One region of the Peribacillus sp. NPDC097224 genome, then DNA from elsewhere that is predicted to be linked to it. Evidence: riboswitches for the same ligand, from Rfam matches in the RefSeq annotation. Region 1 holds a riboswitch; the other holds the start of a gene.

Evidence for each region. A riboswitch is a leader RNA that binds a small molecule or an ion and turns the genes downstream of it on or off. The one in region 1 is predicted to bind thiamine pyrophosphate.
Region 2: linked by a shared signal. The riboswitch ahead of tenA (thiaminase II) and the one ahead of thiT (energy-coupled thiamine transporter ThiT) in region 1 are both predicted to bind thiamine pyrophosphate.

What each region holds. Positions count from the first base shown of each region.
Region 1 is NZ_JBIWDK010000003.1:186,356-194,225, reverse strand. It holds gene ACIQXR_RS07615 (MFS transporter) at 1-71, opposite strand, end outside; gene iadA (beta-aspartyl-peptidase) at 150-1,325, opposite strand; gene ACIQXR_RS07605 (hypothetical protein) at 1,502-1,807, shown strand; gene ACIQXR_RS07600 (transglycosylase domain-containing protein) at 1,984-3,960, opposite strand; gene ACIQXR_RS07595 (universal stress protein) at 4,251-4,775, shown strand; gene thiT (energy-coupled thiamine transporter ThiT) at 4,828-5,409, opposite strand; TPP riboswitch at 5,508-5,610, opposite strand; gene ACIQXR_RS07585 (cation diffusion facilitator family transporter) at 5,861-6,748, shown strand; gene ACIQXR_RS07580 (histidine kinase N-terminal domain-containing protein) at 6,972-7,870, shown strand, end outside.
Region 2 is NZ_JBIWDK010000003.1:464,275-472,144, reverse strand. It holds gene ACIQXR_RS09010 (DUF459 domain-containing protein) at 1-682, opposite strand, end outside; gene ACIQXR_RS09005 (GNAT family N-acetyltransferase) at 840-1,349, shown strand; gene ACIQXR_RS09000 (aspartyl-phosphate phosphatase Spo0E family protein) at 1,405-1,581, opposite strand; gene ACIQXR_RS08995 (Fur-regulated basic protein FbpA) at 1,808-2,071, opposite strand; SAM riboswitch class I at 2,170-2,273, opposite strand; TPP riboswitch at 2,578-2,683, shown strand; TPP riboswitch at 2,752-2,844, shown strand; gene tenA (thiaminase II) at 2,950-3,639, shown strand; gene thiW (energy coupling factor transporter S component ThiW) at 3,640-4,173, shown strand; gene thiD (bifunctional hydroxymethylpyrimidine kinase/phosphomethylpyrimidine kinase) at 4,142-4,948, shown strand; gene thiM (hydroxyethylthiazole kinase) at 4,945-5,760, shown strand; gene thiE (thiamine phosphate synthase) at 5,741-6,376, shown strand; gene ACIQXR_RS08965 (MFS transporter) at 6,415-7,620, opposite strand.

The DNA.
Region 1 (7,870 bases):
CCGCCCATTTGTGATGTTACGTTCGCTAAAAATAATTTCGTATAATTTCGATTGTTAAAAAGTTTTATGATCTCTTTCTATCCCCCTTCATCCGACTTTCTGGTTAATTTTACCCAAAAATTCCAATTCAAGAAAGAGAAATCAATGAATTATTTTTCAAATGTGCCCTTCACCATCGCTTTGCCCTCACTGACCATAATCTGACCCATTGCGATGACGGTATCTATTTCAAAGGTCTCTTTTTTCAAAATCAGTATATCTGCGTCCCTTTCCGTTTCCACCCGTCCTTTATTAGTTAGCTTCAAAATATTCGCGGGATTTTCCGTGACCACACGGATGGAATCCTCTATCGAAACTCCATCATCGATAATCGCATCGACAACCGATTCATACAGCGACATGCAGGTCCCCATACTCAGTCCGGATATATTTCCGTTGCCATCAAATGCCGGAAGGCTAGCCTGTCCATCTGATGTAAGCGTGATGTTGCGGATATCAACACCTTCGTCGAGGGCTCTCCTTATTGCCGTGCTTGCTTTTACTTCCCCTTCATCCAGGAATTTTTGAATGGTACTTGTCGTGAAATCGATGTACCCGCCTTTTTTGGCAAATTGTATCCCGGCCTCAAACAAATGCGGGTTCCGGTTCATATGTGTAGGGTAGAACTGTGTAATCGGTATTTCCGTCGTCCTGACGACTTCCTCGATTACCTGTACATGATCCAGGCTATCCCCGACATGTATATTAACGATACCGGCTTTCCCGGACAAAAGTCCTCCATTCCTGGCCTGCGACGCAAGTTTTGCAAGCTCTGCCACGGTTGGCTGTGAAGAACGGTGATCGGCAATGGCAATTTCACCAACTCCAATGATTTTATCCACTAAGATTAAATCATCTTCAATCTTGTCCATTAGGGTCTTCACCGGGACTTGGTACGAACCTGTTTGAACGAAGCAACTAATCCCTTCTTCTTCTAGGGCCCTCGCTTTAGCGAGCAAGTCCGGCATCGTCCTTGTCGTTCCATCCGTGCCAATGACCCCGACTAATGTCGTGATACCGGCTAGCGTCGCGTCGGTCAACTGAATTTCGGGCGTTCTTGTTTTGAATCCCCCTTCACCGCCGCCACCGATGATATGAACATGTGCATCGATAAAACCTGGTACAATGATTCGACCGTTCGCGTCAATCACTTGCAATGCAACGAAATTGGCAGGGACGTCGATTTTATCCTCGATGAAGCCAATTTGTTTTCCGACCAACAAAACGTCTTTCTTACCTATGTATTCCGGCGTATAAACCTCACCATTCTTTATCAGTGTCAGCATAGGGCCAAACTCCCTCCAAGTTTAAATATTCTAATAGGTTTCAAAACGATATACGCGGGTAAATATACACCATAACCCAATTACATGAATTCAAAAGAACTTAACTTAGTTTTTCTATCTTATAAGTATTACGGCACAAACATTTAATTATATAAAAATTAAAGGAGTAAACAACCATGAACAAAGTAATTTCTGCTGATATTAAAACAAATACACGATTATCCATGCGTCAAATCATGAACTTATACCAAGTGACAAAAGAATTCAAAGGAAACATCTACTTTATCTGCAATCATAAAATGGTCGATGCCACAAAACTTTCAACATTTGTATCATTCGTTCTCATTCTACAAGAGTGTGTGGATATGAAAGTGATCCTAGAAGGACAAAATGTACATGCAATGCTGGAAAAGGTTCAGGCCATTTGTAAAGAAAATGATGAAAAAATAGGATTTCACTCCAACCAAACCGTTGGGATTTAATATACGAAAAAAAATTACATATAAATGAGGTGTAGATATGAGAACCATTTTAATGATTATCGGGGCTATCGTCGTAATCGGTTTAGTTGTAAATTTCATCTTTTAATGAGGGAAAAAAAGCTGTCAATAATGACAGCTTTTTTTCATTACTGGGAATATGGATATATCCCCAATCATCACCAAGGAAAATCCCATGTTTTCCACTTACCAAGCCCCTCCTTGATTTCATTCCCCTTATCAATCCAATATTGCTTCCTTTCCTCTTCTTCTTCCTTTTCCTGCTGTTCTGCTATCAATGGTCCGATGTCTTCTGCATGAAATGATTCAGCCGTTTCGTTCTGTAAGGCCTGAGCCATGATCTTTTGAAAGATGAGTGTACTTCCCTGGCTGCTGTTAGTGGTTAAATAATGTTCTTTATCCGTTTTATCGTAGCCAGCCCATACAGCTCCTACTAAAGAAGGGGTGTATCCCACGAACCATTGATCCTTCACACCTGATATGCCTTCGATCGGGACCTGTGTGGATCCTGTCTTTCCTGCGATTTCATAGCCAGAGACCGCGGCATTTTTAGCCGTTCCATAGTTAACTGTCCCAAGAAGCATCGCATTCATCTTATCGACGACATCCTTCGAAGCCACCTTTGTCTTCTTTTCCTTCCAGGCTGCTATTTCTTTCCCATCCGTGTCTTCTATTTTTATAATGGCATGCGCTTCGTTTCGCTTTCCTTCATTTGCAAACGCCGCATAAGCTCCTGCCATTTGGAGTGGGGACACCCCTTTATCCATCCCGCCTAAGGCTATCGATAGATTTCGGTCATTTTTTTTGTCATAAGGAATCCCAAACCGTTTGAGCGCATCCAGCCCCTTGTCGATTCCAATTTCATTCAGGAGCCAAACGGTTGGTACATTCAAGGAATTCATCACGGCTTCATACATTGGGACCTCCCCTTTATAAGTGCCGCTCAAATTCGATGGTTCATAATTCCCGAACTCCATCTTCTCGTCTTTTAAAGAGTCGGTCATTTCATATCCTTCTTCAATTGCCGGTGTATAAACAGCGAGCGGTTTAATCGACGAACCAGGAGATCTTTTCAGTTGCGTCGCCCGATTATATCCCATGAATTGATGCTCGCCCCTCCCCCCAACAAGTGCCTTAATGCCGCCTGTTTTAGGATGAAGAAGGACCGTCCCACTTTGCACCAATATGTCATTGCTTGTCCCAGAAGGGAAATTGGCATCCTGACTATAGACTGATTCGGCAGCCTGCTGCATCGGTTGATCTAATGTGGTATATATTTTATAGCCCCTAGTGAGTAATTGCTGGAGCTCCAATCCATACATGGTGGAGGCTTCAGATAGGACATGGTCTATATAATAAGGATACTTCCCTTTTAAAGGATCTGTATCTTCACCTAACTGTAGTGATACTTCATCCTTTTTGGCAGAAGCCGCTTCCTCTTCGGTCAAATATCCGTGTTCGGTCATTCTAGACAGTACCAAATCCCGTCGTTTAACCGCCCCTTCTGGATTTTTGTACGGATCAAGCTTGGAAGGCAAGTTAATGACCCCAGCAAGCAAAGCCCCTTCGGCGACGGTTAACTCAGAAACATCTTTTGAAAAATATATGTTCGCTGCCTTTTTGAGTCCCCATGCTCCATGTCCAAAATAAACTTGATTCACATACATTTCCAAAATTTCATCCTTTGTATACGTACGTTCCAATTCTTGAGCGATGAAAAACTCTTCTATCTTTCTTTTCAAGGTCCGATCTGATTCAAGCATGGTGATTTTTACAAGTTGTTGGGTAAGTGTGCTCCCGCCTTCAACAACGCTTTTCGCCTTGACATTTTTCACCATCGCACGCATGATCGCTTGATAATCTATGCCATGATGTTCATAAAAACGGTGATCCTCAATGGATACGACCGCTTGAATGAGATGTTCCGGGATCTCCTCTATCGCGACGCCTTCCGATTTATTAGCCGTGACGGTACTGGCTAAGTTCCCATCCTCGTCATAAATCTTGGTCGGTTGCTGAAGTTGATCCTGGAGATTGCTTATATCCACAGTTTGTTTAAAATATATGAACAAACCGGCTCCCACTACGACAATGATTGATATAATTATAAGACCTATTTTCAATAACGCTCTCATTTGTACCCCCATTTTCCCAGATGCGACATGCTCCATTAAAAATATTTTGCCCTTTTTATGAAAGAAAACTCTTGCAATGGCTAAAAGGGAAAACAAATTCCACAACATTTTTCCCATTATCCTTTTCCATACAAAGTGCCTACAATATTTCTCCCTTTCATGCCTAGTCTTTTCTTTTTCCATACCCTTTACCCACATTTATAAATCAATATACACCTGAAAAAGGCATGAAACCAATAAAAACGGGTATATAACCTATAATGACAAATTATGGGGAGAGATGATTTTAGATGAAACAATTAAAACGTATCGTCGCCGCTTATGATGGAAATGAAGAGAGCAACCGCGCAGTGGAATATGGAGCTTCATTAAAAAAGGCCTTTCCGGAAGCTGAATTGACCATTGTTCAAGTTCTGAATCCAAAAGGTGAAAGCCGCATCATCGAGAGTGCATCCGCTCCTGGGTTCGTACCGGCAGCAGGATTTTATGTCGACCCTTCACAAACGCATCCCGTAACAGAAGTAGAACAACAAAGTCAAATGCACATGAACGATACTCCCACCGTTCATGAAAACAATGTGAGGATGGCTGAAAGCAATATGATGAGATTGCTCAGTGAATGCCAGGTTAATGGAAATATCGAGATTTTAGAGGGAAATGCCACCGATAGTATATGTGACTATGCAAAGCGGGCGAATGCCGATTTAATCATCGTCGGCAACAGTGCAAAAAGCGGCCTGGAAAAGTTCTTCCTCGGAAGCACCAGCAGTTCCATAGCCAAGCAGGCACCTTGCTCGGTATTTATTGCAAAATAATGGAGAAAAGGGCCGGCTCATAATTGAGCCGGCCCTTTTTATAGGTCTGTCCTTAGATGGCTTTCTTCAACAAGACATTCGAAGCAGCCGAATAAAGCACCATTACCACGATTGCTGATAAAATAAAACTAAACAGCATATATGTCCCATTGTAAATCAAGGAATAGAGGACGACTGGTTGCCCGTCTGGCGCATATTCCCCAAAGAAAACGATACCTGCTGTAAAATGGCAAAGAAACCTCAGGAAGCTCCCCACAAACATGCCACAAACCGCATATATATCCCCTCTTAACCGTTTTCCCCCTTTACGGTTATTCACAAATTTATTCATGAACAACCCGGATAATCCCACGGCGGTAAAAGCAAGGAAATATTCGATAAATCCTTGAAGCGGCGTTGCCAGAAATGCCAAACCAGTGGCAATCTGCAAAAGCCCCAATAGTAAACCGGTGGCCATTCCGCCCTTGATTCCCCAACGATAGGCCATTAAGAATATCGGTACCATGGCAATGGAAATCGATCCCCCCTGTGGCCATATCCTTGCAAAAACAAAACCGGAGACTATATCCAGCAGTAATGCCAATGCAGAAAAAATCGCGACCTCTGTCATGAATAATGTTTTATGTTTCATCATCTCTCACCCTTCTCCACGTGCAAAAGTGCCCATGAGTCCCGTGTAGCTTTTTCGGCATGCAAAAAAGCAACACCAGGGCGGTAATGGATGCCCAGTATTGCTATCCAAAACCACATCCCTACGCTAGTACTAACTAACAGGTTCATAGGGTCTGAACTCAAACGTTCACTCTCAGCCATCTTGGCTCCCCTTGTGGAAGTATTTAATTTTTGTTCCTCGGTTAGAATATACTACTAGTTTCTCTAATTGACAAGTAAATAACACGATTATATCCACGAGCGTTTTTCCCTATTACTGGTTATATTTTTTCATCCAGCCAACTTCTTTACATGGCCTCAATACACATGCCATACGCCAAGTTAGATGGATAAAGACGACAATTTTTCTATAGACTCACTAGGGTTCAATTTGATATCTTTATAAAGGTTATTTTGCACGAGGGGGAAAAGACATGGATAAACATTCAATTTCTGCTGAAAAGGGCGCCTATATCAGTATAGCCGCATACATATTCTTGTCGGCCCTCAAATTAACGTTTGGTTACTTTGGAGACTCGAAAGGACTTTGGGCAGATGGTTTAAACAACACGACCGATATCATTGCCTCTGTCGCTGTATTAATAGGCTTAAAAATATCAAAGCGACCACCTGATAATAATCATTCATACGGTCATCTGAGAGCTGAAACCGTAGCGTCTCTGGTTGCCGCCTTCATTATGATCACCGTCGGATTACAGGTCATATACAGCGCCATCGAATCATTCTTTTCGCAGGATGCGACAGTTGTACCGAATATGTTCACAGCTTATGTCGCTTTATTCTCCGCCATCTTCATGTACGGGGTTTATCGTTACAACTTGGCTTTAAGCAAAAAAATAAACAGCGCCTCCATCCATGCTGTCGCACAGGACAACCGTTCTGATGCTCTTGTCAGTATCGGTGCTTTCGTAGGTATTATCGGTACCACAATCGGCATAGACTGGTTGGATGCGGTTGCGGCTTTAGTGGTAGGTCTGATGATCTGTAAAACGGCTTGGGATATTTTCCACGACGCTTCACTTTCCTTGACCGACGGTTTCGATGAACAGCATCTCCAACAAATAGGTCAAACCATCCTGTTGACGGATGGGGTGAAAGACATGAGTGAAATTAAAGCTCGGATGCATGGGAATGAAATTCTGGTTGAAACAACCGTGCATGTCAATCCGCTCTTGACCGTCATCCAAAGTCATGACATTACAGTGAAGGTTGAAGAAAACTTATTAAAGGAACATGACATCAAACATGTCATTGTCCATATCGAACCCTATACATTTCAAAAAAAAGGTACCCGTCAATAATGAACGGTGCCTTTTTTATATGTGTAAACCCCCTATTAATACAATGTTTACCTAATATAAACAAAGCCTTTCCCCTTTTACCGATCATTTACCGCATGAATGAGTATTTAAAGAACGCTTTCAATCTGTTATTATTAAAACCATATATTACATTTTGGAATTATATTCTAATTCATTCATAATTAAGTAAGATAAATTCATTTTCCTACACATGGAGGGCAAAATGGTATTGAATCGAGAAATGACTCTTCACTTCCTATCTTCTCATAAAACTACTATCCTTACCGAATGGAAAGAGCGATTAAAGCATTTGTCAGATGGCTATATAGAATATTTTGAAGAAGAAATAGAAAAAATTCTAAATTCACTGATGAAACAACTGAAAAATACAGATACTAACATAGATGATATGCTGAAGGATTTAGGGGAAAAGATTTCAGCCGGCCGGGTTAAACAGCATTTGAATATGGATATGTTCTTTTCCATAACCTCTACCGGAAGATCGATCATCATTGATCAATTTCTCTCTTACGAAGCCATCAAAGGAGAACTATCTGCGGTTATCCACCAAATAAATGCGTACTTCGATAAACTCATTTATTTCGCTTTATCCAGTTATACCGATTTAAAGACGAAGCAGGTTGCGGAGCAATATCAGCTGATCAATCCAAATCATAAAGACCGTTTGACCCTTTTAGGCCAGATGACATCAAGTTTTGTCCATGAGTTCCGGAATCCCCTTACTTCCATCATGGGTTTCATTCAATTATTACAAGCCGAACAGCCAGAGATTAAGTATCTGGACATCATTTCAAAGGAATTGGATCAGCTTAATTATCGGATTACACAATTTCTTAACCTTTCAAAGAGGGAAACGGATACTACACAAATTGAAATATTTCCAATCGCCCCCCTGGTAGATGAAGTTATTGAATTCCTATACCCTAGCATCTTGGAAGTAAATGCTTCCGTCTCCTGTAATATTGAGGGCGAAGCCCAGTTGGCCGGCTCCAAGGAGGAATTCAGGCAAGTGTTACTCAATATCATATTGAATGCCCTGGATGTAGTTACGGAAACGCCAAATCCATCCATAGACATTTCCGGTTCGGTAGCATCAGGTTT
Region 2 (7,870 bases), 280 kb from region 1:
TATCTAAGATTCGATTGGTTATAAGCTGATAGCCTTCTTCATTTGGATGAATTTCATCACTGAAGTATGCTTTTTTATCTTTGTTTTCGAATAAATCGTTTGTAGGGATATACTTTAGTCTACTATCCTTGTCCACCATCTTTTGAATCGAATGATTATAATCACTAATATGGTTTTCTAATTTCAAGTCGTCTTTATTGGGGTTATATAACCCTATCACCAAGATATCAGCTTTATTATTTTTCTTTAGAAGCTCAGAAAGAATTTTATCTAAATGTTGTACATACTCTTTCTTTTCATCATTTATCTTTTGATCATTGATTTTTTTTAAGTTTCCACCATTACTGTTAATTAAATCATTGATTCCGATATAGACGATAAATGTGTCAGCCTTATCCAATTTTGTGTTAATCTCAAGATCTTCGAGCTGTTTAATGACACCGTCCGTTTCCTGACCTTTAATACCATAATTCCAGAATTGGACTTTTTCTGAATCGGAATCATTCGTTTTATGTTTCAAGTCATCAATATATCCTTCCCCTTCTTTATCGCCCTTTCCGTAAGTCAAAGAATCTCCAAATGCCATGACTCTTTGATCGTTTTTCGCATCTACTGCCTGAAACGCATAGGCAACTAAACAAATAACAAGTACAATAAAAAATAAGCCAACGATTTTCTTCATTTGTTTTGCTTCTCCTTTTGTATTCACTAGGAAGTATTTTATTTTTAAATACCCAAAAAGAGGACAAGCCTAACATTTGAATAACTTAATAAAAATTAAATTGCATGACGCACCTGTACTGGTGATTGGAATGCCATAATAAATGGATTGGAGCTTAATGATGAAGGAGTTTACAGAATTCAGGGAAGCAGTATTTGAGGATTTGCCTAAAATTATCGAAATTTACAATTCTACAGTACCTTCGAGGATGGTCACTGCGGATACAGAACCAGTTACAGTAGAATCACGGCTCAAATGGTTTGAAGAACATCATATTCTCAAACGGCCATTATATATGATCATACATGATGGAAAAACAGCTGGATGGATGAGTTTTCAATCTTTTTATGGTAGACCCGCATATGATTTTACCGCTGAAATTAGCATCTATATAGATGAGGAGTTCCGTGGGAAAGGAATTGGACAACTTTCAATCCAAAAGGCTATAGAGGTGAGTCCGAAGATAGGGATTAAGACACTTCTTGGATTTATTTTCGCACACAATGCACCAAGTATTAAGCTTTTTTCAAAATTTGGTTTTGAAAAATGGGCGCATTTACCGAAAATAGCAGAACTCGATGGAGTGGAACGCGATTTGGTCATTCTTGGTAAACGTGTCACTACATGACTTCCATTGCAAAAGGCGATTGCCTGGATTTGAATGGTCTAGTGGGATGTACTGATTATTCGCGACAAACTCCCAGGAATTTTATATGTGTGACCGCATTCAATAAAGAATCCAACTCTTGACTTGCTTGAATGGTCATCCTGCTTGTCAAACCATAATTTTTTGCTAACATAATCATTTCTTTTCGTTTTTCTTCAATTTTTTCAACTGTTGTTATATGAGGAGGCTTCAATATAATCACTTCCTATTTTTCAATTATTTTACATTTTTATCATAACCAAAGCACTAGGCGAAATCAATCATTTTACATGTTTTAAATATGTTATTTCACTAGTGAAATGTGACAAAATACCCATTATATTTTTCTATTTTGTACTTTTTATGTCAGTTCAAAGAGAAAAAGCATTCGCTTTTACACAGCAAATGCTTTTTCTCTTTGATTGTTCACTATAGGTTAACTAAGTCATGCACTCTGGAGGTGACTCATTACCTGATCTATCTATAACGATCTTATATTCATCTTCAAGAGCTTTTAATGGAGCATCATAGAGATGCTTTTCATCAGAGGTTTTGTATACACCATTTGATAATAGTTCTTCTATCAACAATGCTCTCCTCTGTTCTTTTTTCTCGAAAAACTCTGCCATATGAATGGCCCCTTTCCTTTTATTCATATTTTCCACATATAATGCCCCTAATCTTATAGGATTTGCTAAAGCCAAAATATATATACCTGTTGTATGGGATTCTTAAACCCTATTTGACAAAAATAAAAACCCCTTCTAATCCAAGAAGAGGTCGACAGAGGTCCGTTCGTCTCTTCTTATCTTCCAAGCGATTGCTTGTTGGAAGAAGCACAGTTCCCCGATGGGTCTGTTGCCGAGGTTTCATAGGGCCAAGTCCCTCCACCTCTCTGGATAAGAATACAGAATATAAATGATTTTGACATGATTTTATCCCACTTGCAAGGATAAGTCAATTACATTCAAATAATTTTTAATTTTTATATTATTTTTCCGTGTGCCCTTTTAGCACAAGGTAAGACCATATCCCTATTTTGCTAATAACTATATTTCCCTCCAATTGACCGTGGGTTAGGTATGCTCCATTTACCATTGGGGATTTTATCCTACTACCCCTTTCACGCCACAAAATACTCATAAAATTCTATTGGATTCAAAGGTTGCATTTTCCTTTTTATCTGATATGATGACAATAATCACATACGAAATACCACTAGGGGAGTCTTCTATAAGACTGAGATGGAATGATGTTCCGGACCCTTTGAACCTGATCCGGGTGATGCCGGCGGAGGAAAGTGGATGATATCGTCGTCGTATATTTGACTTCATCCATCTGCCCCGTTCCGTTTTCAGGAACGGGGTTTTCGTTTAATTGAATAATAAACTGCTAGGGGAGCCATTAATAGGCTGAGAATCAAACCCTTTGTACCTGATCTGGTCATACCAGCGGAGGAAAGCAGGTTGAAAAAGGGATTCGTACATTCCTAGAACAGCCGCTTTCTATATGAAAGCGGCTGTTCTTCATTTTTGGACACTCCCCTCCTTTGTATGTGAATGAATTATAAGGGGGAAAAATCATGACGAAAACCCAAATGAAAACTTTCAGTGCTAGACTCCACGAACGTTCAAAAGAAATTTGGAAAAAGAATCATACTCATCCTTTCGTTCAAGCAATTGGAAACGGGACACTATCAGAAAAGAAATTCGCCTATTACTTAAAGCAGGACTATATCTATCTTATGGATTATGCCAAGCTTTTTGCCTTAGGGACCATCAAGGCCACTAACCTTGAGATCATGACCAAATTTGCGAGTATTTTAAATGAGACTCTACAGGTAGAAATGGATTTGCATAGGAGCTACTGCAAGGAGTTCGGAATTAGTTCTGAGGAATTGGAAAATACCGAACCCACTCCGATTACCCTTGCCTATACAGGTTATATGCTCAATGCTGCCCATCATGGAACTTTAGCCGACCTTATTGCCTGCTTACTTCCTTGTGCCTGGGATTACTATGAAATTGGCTCGTTATTAAAAGAACAAAATGGTACAGCACTAGAAACAAATCGTTATATCGCTTGGATTCAATCATATGCATCCCCCGAATTCGCAGATGCGCACAAATGGTTGGCCAAGCTGTTAGACGAACTGACGGAAGATATGCCTGAGGGGGAATTAAAAAGATTAGAGAAACACTTTTTAATGACCTCCCGATATGAATATTTATTTTGGGACATGGTTCACAACGAACAGGATTGGCCTCTTTGAATGCTAGATACTGGTAACTTGTTACGGAAAATGACGTTGACTAGCTTGTTCACGGCCATCACTACCCTGACTAGCTCATTCGTTTACATCCCTGTTGGTTTTGCGAAGGTGTTTCCTATTCAACATGTAACCAACGTCATGACAGCCGTTATGTTGGGGCCGCTTTTTGCTGTGACACAGGCCTTTTTAGTATCCCTTATCAGGAACATGACAGGTACAGGTTCCATTTTTGCATTTCCGGGCAGCATGGTTGGTGCCCTGCTGGCGGCCTTCCTCTACCAAAAAACAAGAAGGATGGGACACGCCTGCTTGGGAGAAATAGTGGGGACAGGCATTCTCGGATCCATCGCCTGTTATCCGATCGCGCTTTTATTATTGGGAAAAAAAGCGGCACTTTTTGGTTTTCTGCCAGCTTTTCTTCTTAGTTCTTTAACGGGCGCAATTATAGGCTTTCTTTTATTGAAAGTTCTCTTAAAAAATCATTATATGAAGGGGTTTTTTTATGAAAAGGGCACTAACGATCGCCGGATCTGACTCTGGGGGCGGAGCCGGCATCCAAGCTGATTTAAAAACATTTTCGGCCCATCGGGTTTATGGCATGTCTGTTATCACCGCCGTTACGGCACAGAATACCTTGGAAGTTCGATCTGTACAGCCCATCGATCTCCCTGTGATCACCGATCAAATTGCGGCCGTATTTGAAGACATTCGTGTAGACGCAGTAAAAATAGGGATGCTTGGATCAAAGGAGACGGTCGAAACCGTCGCCCATTCACTAAAATTATTTAAACCGGCTATCGTCGTCCTTGATCCTGTCATGATTTCCAAAAGTGGACACCATCTGTTAGATGAGAGGGCCGTTTCGTCGTTAAAAATCGATTTACTTCCACTTGCTACACTTGTCACGCCGAATATACCGGAAGCAGAGGTCCTTACCGGATTCCCGATCCGGACGAAGCAGGACTTTTATAAGGCATGTACCGCTATTCTGGAACTGGGTCCGAAGGCTGTTTTACTGAAAGGAGGACATGCAGCAGGAAATCCAAATGATCTCTTTTATGATGGCAAGGAGTTCTCTTGGATCAAGGGTGAACGCATTCATACGAAAAATACGCATGGAACTGGCTGTACCCTTTCCTCTGCCATTGCATCTAATCTTGCTAATGGACTTCCTTTAGCGACGTCCATTGAACAAGCGAAAATCTATATTTCAGAAGCGATACGAAATAGCTTAGAACTCGGTAAGGGACACGGACCCGTTCACCATTTCCATCAATTTTATAAAAAGGAACGGAGTGATTTCACATGAATACATCCGTTGCAGACTTATTTGGCAGAGTGAGAAAGAAACAACCACTCGTCCACCAAATCACCAACTTTGTTACTGCAAATGATTGTGCCAATGCTACCCTGGCAATTGGTGGTTCTCCCGTTATGACTTCCAATCCAAAAGAAGTGGCGGACATGGTCAAACTGGCACAAGCACTGGTGATTAACTTAGGTACACTGGATGATGTTTCCTTGGAGGCGATGGCGATTGCCGGGAAAACAGCGAACGATTGCCATATACCCGTAATTTTAGATCCTGTGGGCGTCGGTTCCACCACTTACCGAACAGAGAAAGCTATGGAACTGCTCGATTCAATGACTGTCCAGATTATTCGCGGCAATGCAAGTGAAGTCCATCGGCTAATGGGAGGCGATATCGTAACGCGAGGGGTCGATTCAGGACCGCTTTCCATGAGTAATGCAGAACTATCCCTACGTGCTGCTAGAAAACTGAAGAGTGTTGTCGTCGTGAGTGGAGCCAAGGATGCCGTTAGTGACTCTTCACGTACGTCCATCATCGATAATGGAAACCCTCTTTTAACAAAGGTGACCGGCACAGGCTGTATGTCGACGGCCTTGATTGGGGTCTTCTGCGGAATTACGGAGGATTACTATTCAGCTGCTATCGCAGGAATTTCAACCATGAGCATCTCTGGTGAGCTTGCTGCCAGAACCCTTGAAAAAAATGATGGCACAGGGACATACCGGACACGGATTATCGATGCCATCTCAGGAATGAATGATTCCATATGGAAATACGAGGTGAAAATGCATGAAGAAAGTGCCATTTGATTTGAGCCTTTATTTAGTCACGGAAGAATCATTAGCCGTCGAGGACATGACCACTATCATCACCGAGGCGGTTTCAGGCGGAGTTACGGCCGTCCAACTTAGAGAAAAGCAGGCATCTTCCCTTACTTTTTATCAAAAAGCTTCTCTATTAAAAGGTGTCCTTGATGAACTTTCGATTCCGTTAATCATTAATGACCGCGTGGATATTGCGCTTGCTGTAGGAGCGGATGGAATTCATGTTGGGCAGGATGACCTTCCTCTTCCCATCATCAAGACCCTTGTTCCTGACAATATGATCATTGGAGTATCCGTCTCTACCTTGGAGGAGGCCCTTGAAGCTGAAAACAATGGCGCTGACTATATTGGTGTTGGCTCTGTATTCCCGACAAAAACGAAACAAGACGCAACTGCTTTGAAAAAAGGGGAACTGGAGAGAATTTGTCACAGTACCTCGATTCCTGCCGTTGCGATCGGTGGGATTACAGCGGATAATATCAACAGGCTTTCTAAAAGTGGAATTGCCGGTGCTGCGGTCGTCTCTGCCATTACACAGGCAAAAAATCCAATGGACGCGGCTACACTCCTTTCATACACTATAAAAAGATTCACTAATTAATAGAAGGAGGATGCTCATTTCGAGTCATCCTCCTTCCTTTATGAAAGAATGGTATTCTTCGTTTCTTTTCCAAATGCCACAGCAACAGCACCAATTAAAATTGCGATTGTGAAAATCGTGAAGATGGTCGATATCGGTGTATCTCCAGCAACTAGATACCCGACAAGCAACGGCCCCAAAATGCCCCCGACGCGTCCGACTCCAGCTGCTAACCCCGTCCCTGTTCCACGAATGACGGTTGGATACTGTTCAGGTGTATACGCATAAAGCGCCCCCCATGCACCTAAGTTGAAAAACGATAGGAACATGCCGGATACGATCAAGAGTGATAAGCCTTCAGCGGAGCCAAAGAAAAATGCACTACCTGCCGTTCCTATTAAATATGTAATCAATACGAACTTACGCCCCATCTTCTCTATCAGCCACGCAGCAGAGAAATAACCAGGCAATTGGGCTAACGTCATGATCAATACATATTCAAAACTCTGAATCATGCTGAAGCCCTTCATGACCATGACACTTGGTAACCATAAAAACATGCCGTAATAGGAAAAGACCACACAAAACCAAAGAATCCATAAAACAAGTGTCTGACGTGCGTGCCCTTTTTGCCAGACCATTTTCATGTTGTTCAGCACAGACGGTCTCTGTTTCTTTTCAAGCTCCGTATATTTAGGAGAATCGGGTAATTTCAAACGTAGATATAGAGCATATAATGCCGGAACCGCACTTAATAACAAAGCCACACGCCATCCGTATACAGGAATGATGAAATAAGAGATGAGCGCCGCCAACAACCAGCCGACCGCCCAGAAACTTTCAAGGAGTACCACAACACGTCCCCTTTTACTTGCCTCGACGCTTTCAGAAACGAGTGTTGAAGCAACGGGTAGCTCTCCCCCGAGCCCCATCCCTATCAAGAAACGCAAAATCAGGAATAAACTAAGCGTACTGACGGCTGCAGACAGACCGCTCGCAATCGAAAATAATAATAAGGTTATGATAAAGACATTCTTTCTGCCAACCCGGTCTGCCATTGCTCCAAAGAGAATCGCCCCTACTGCCATCCCGATAGAATTGATACTTCCGATCCAACCGACCTGTTGGCTCGTTAAATTCCAATCCTGTTTCAATGCAACGATGATAAAAGAAAGCATCCCGACATCAAGTGCATCAAACATCCATCCAAAACCAGCGACACCCAGCAGTTTACGCTGCGATATCACTTTCGCATTGTTTTCCATATAAACCTCCTAAAATCTGATCGCTTACCAATATATTCTCCTATTTAATATTACCTATTAATTTTCCTTTTCGCTATAGTATTTACAACTGTCTTGACACTTTTCTTTACTCAAATAGAAAAAACGTTGATTTCAAGCCTTTTTCCATTTAAGAATAAAATGTCGAATAGTAATGATTGAATATTTCATCTATTTATTTTATGATAAATATTGGCATATGAAAGCGTTATCAATTAAGTCATCATGTTTT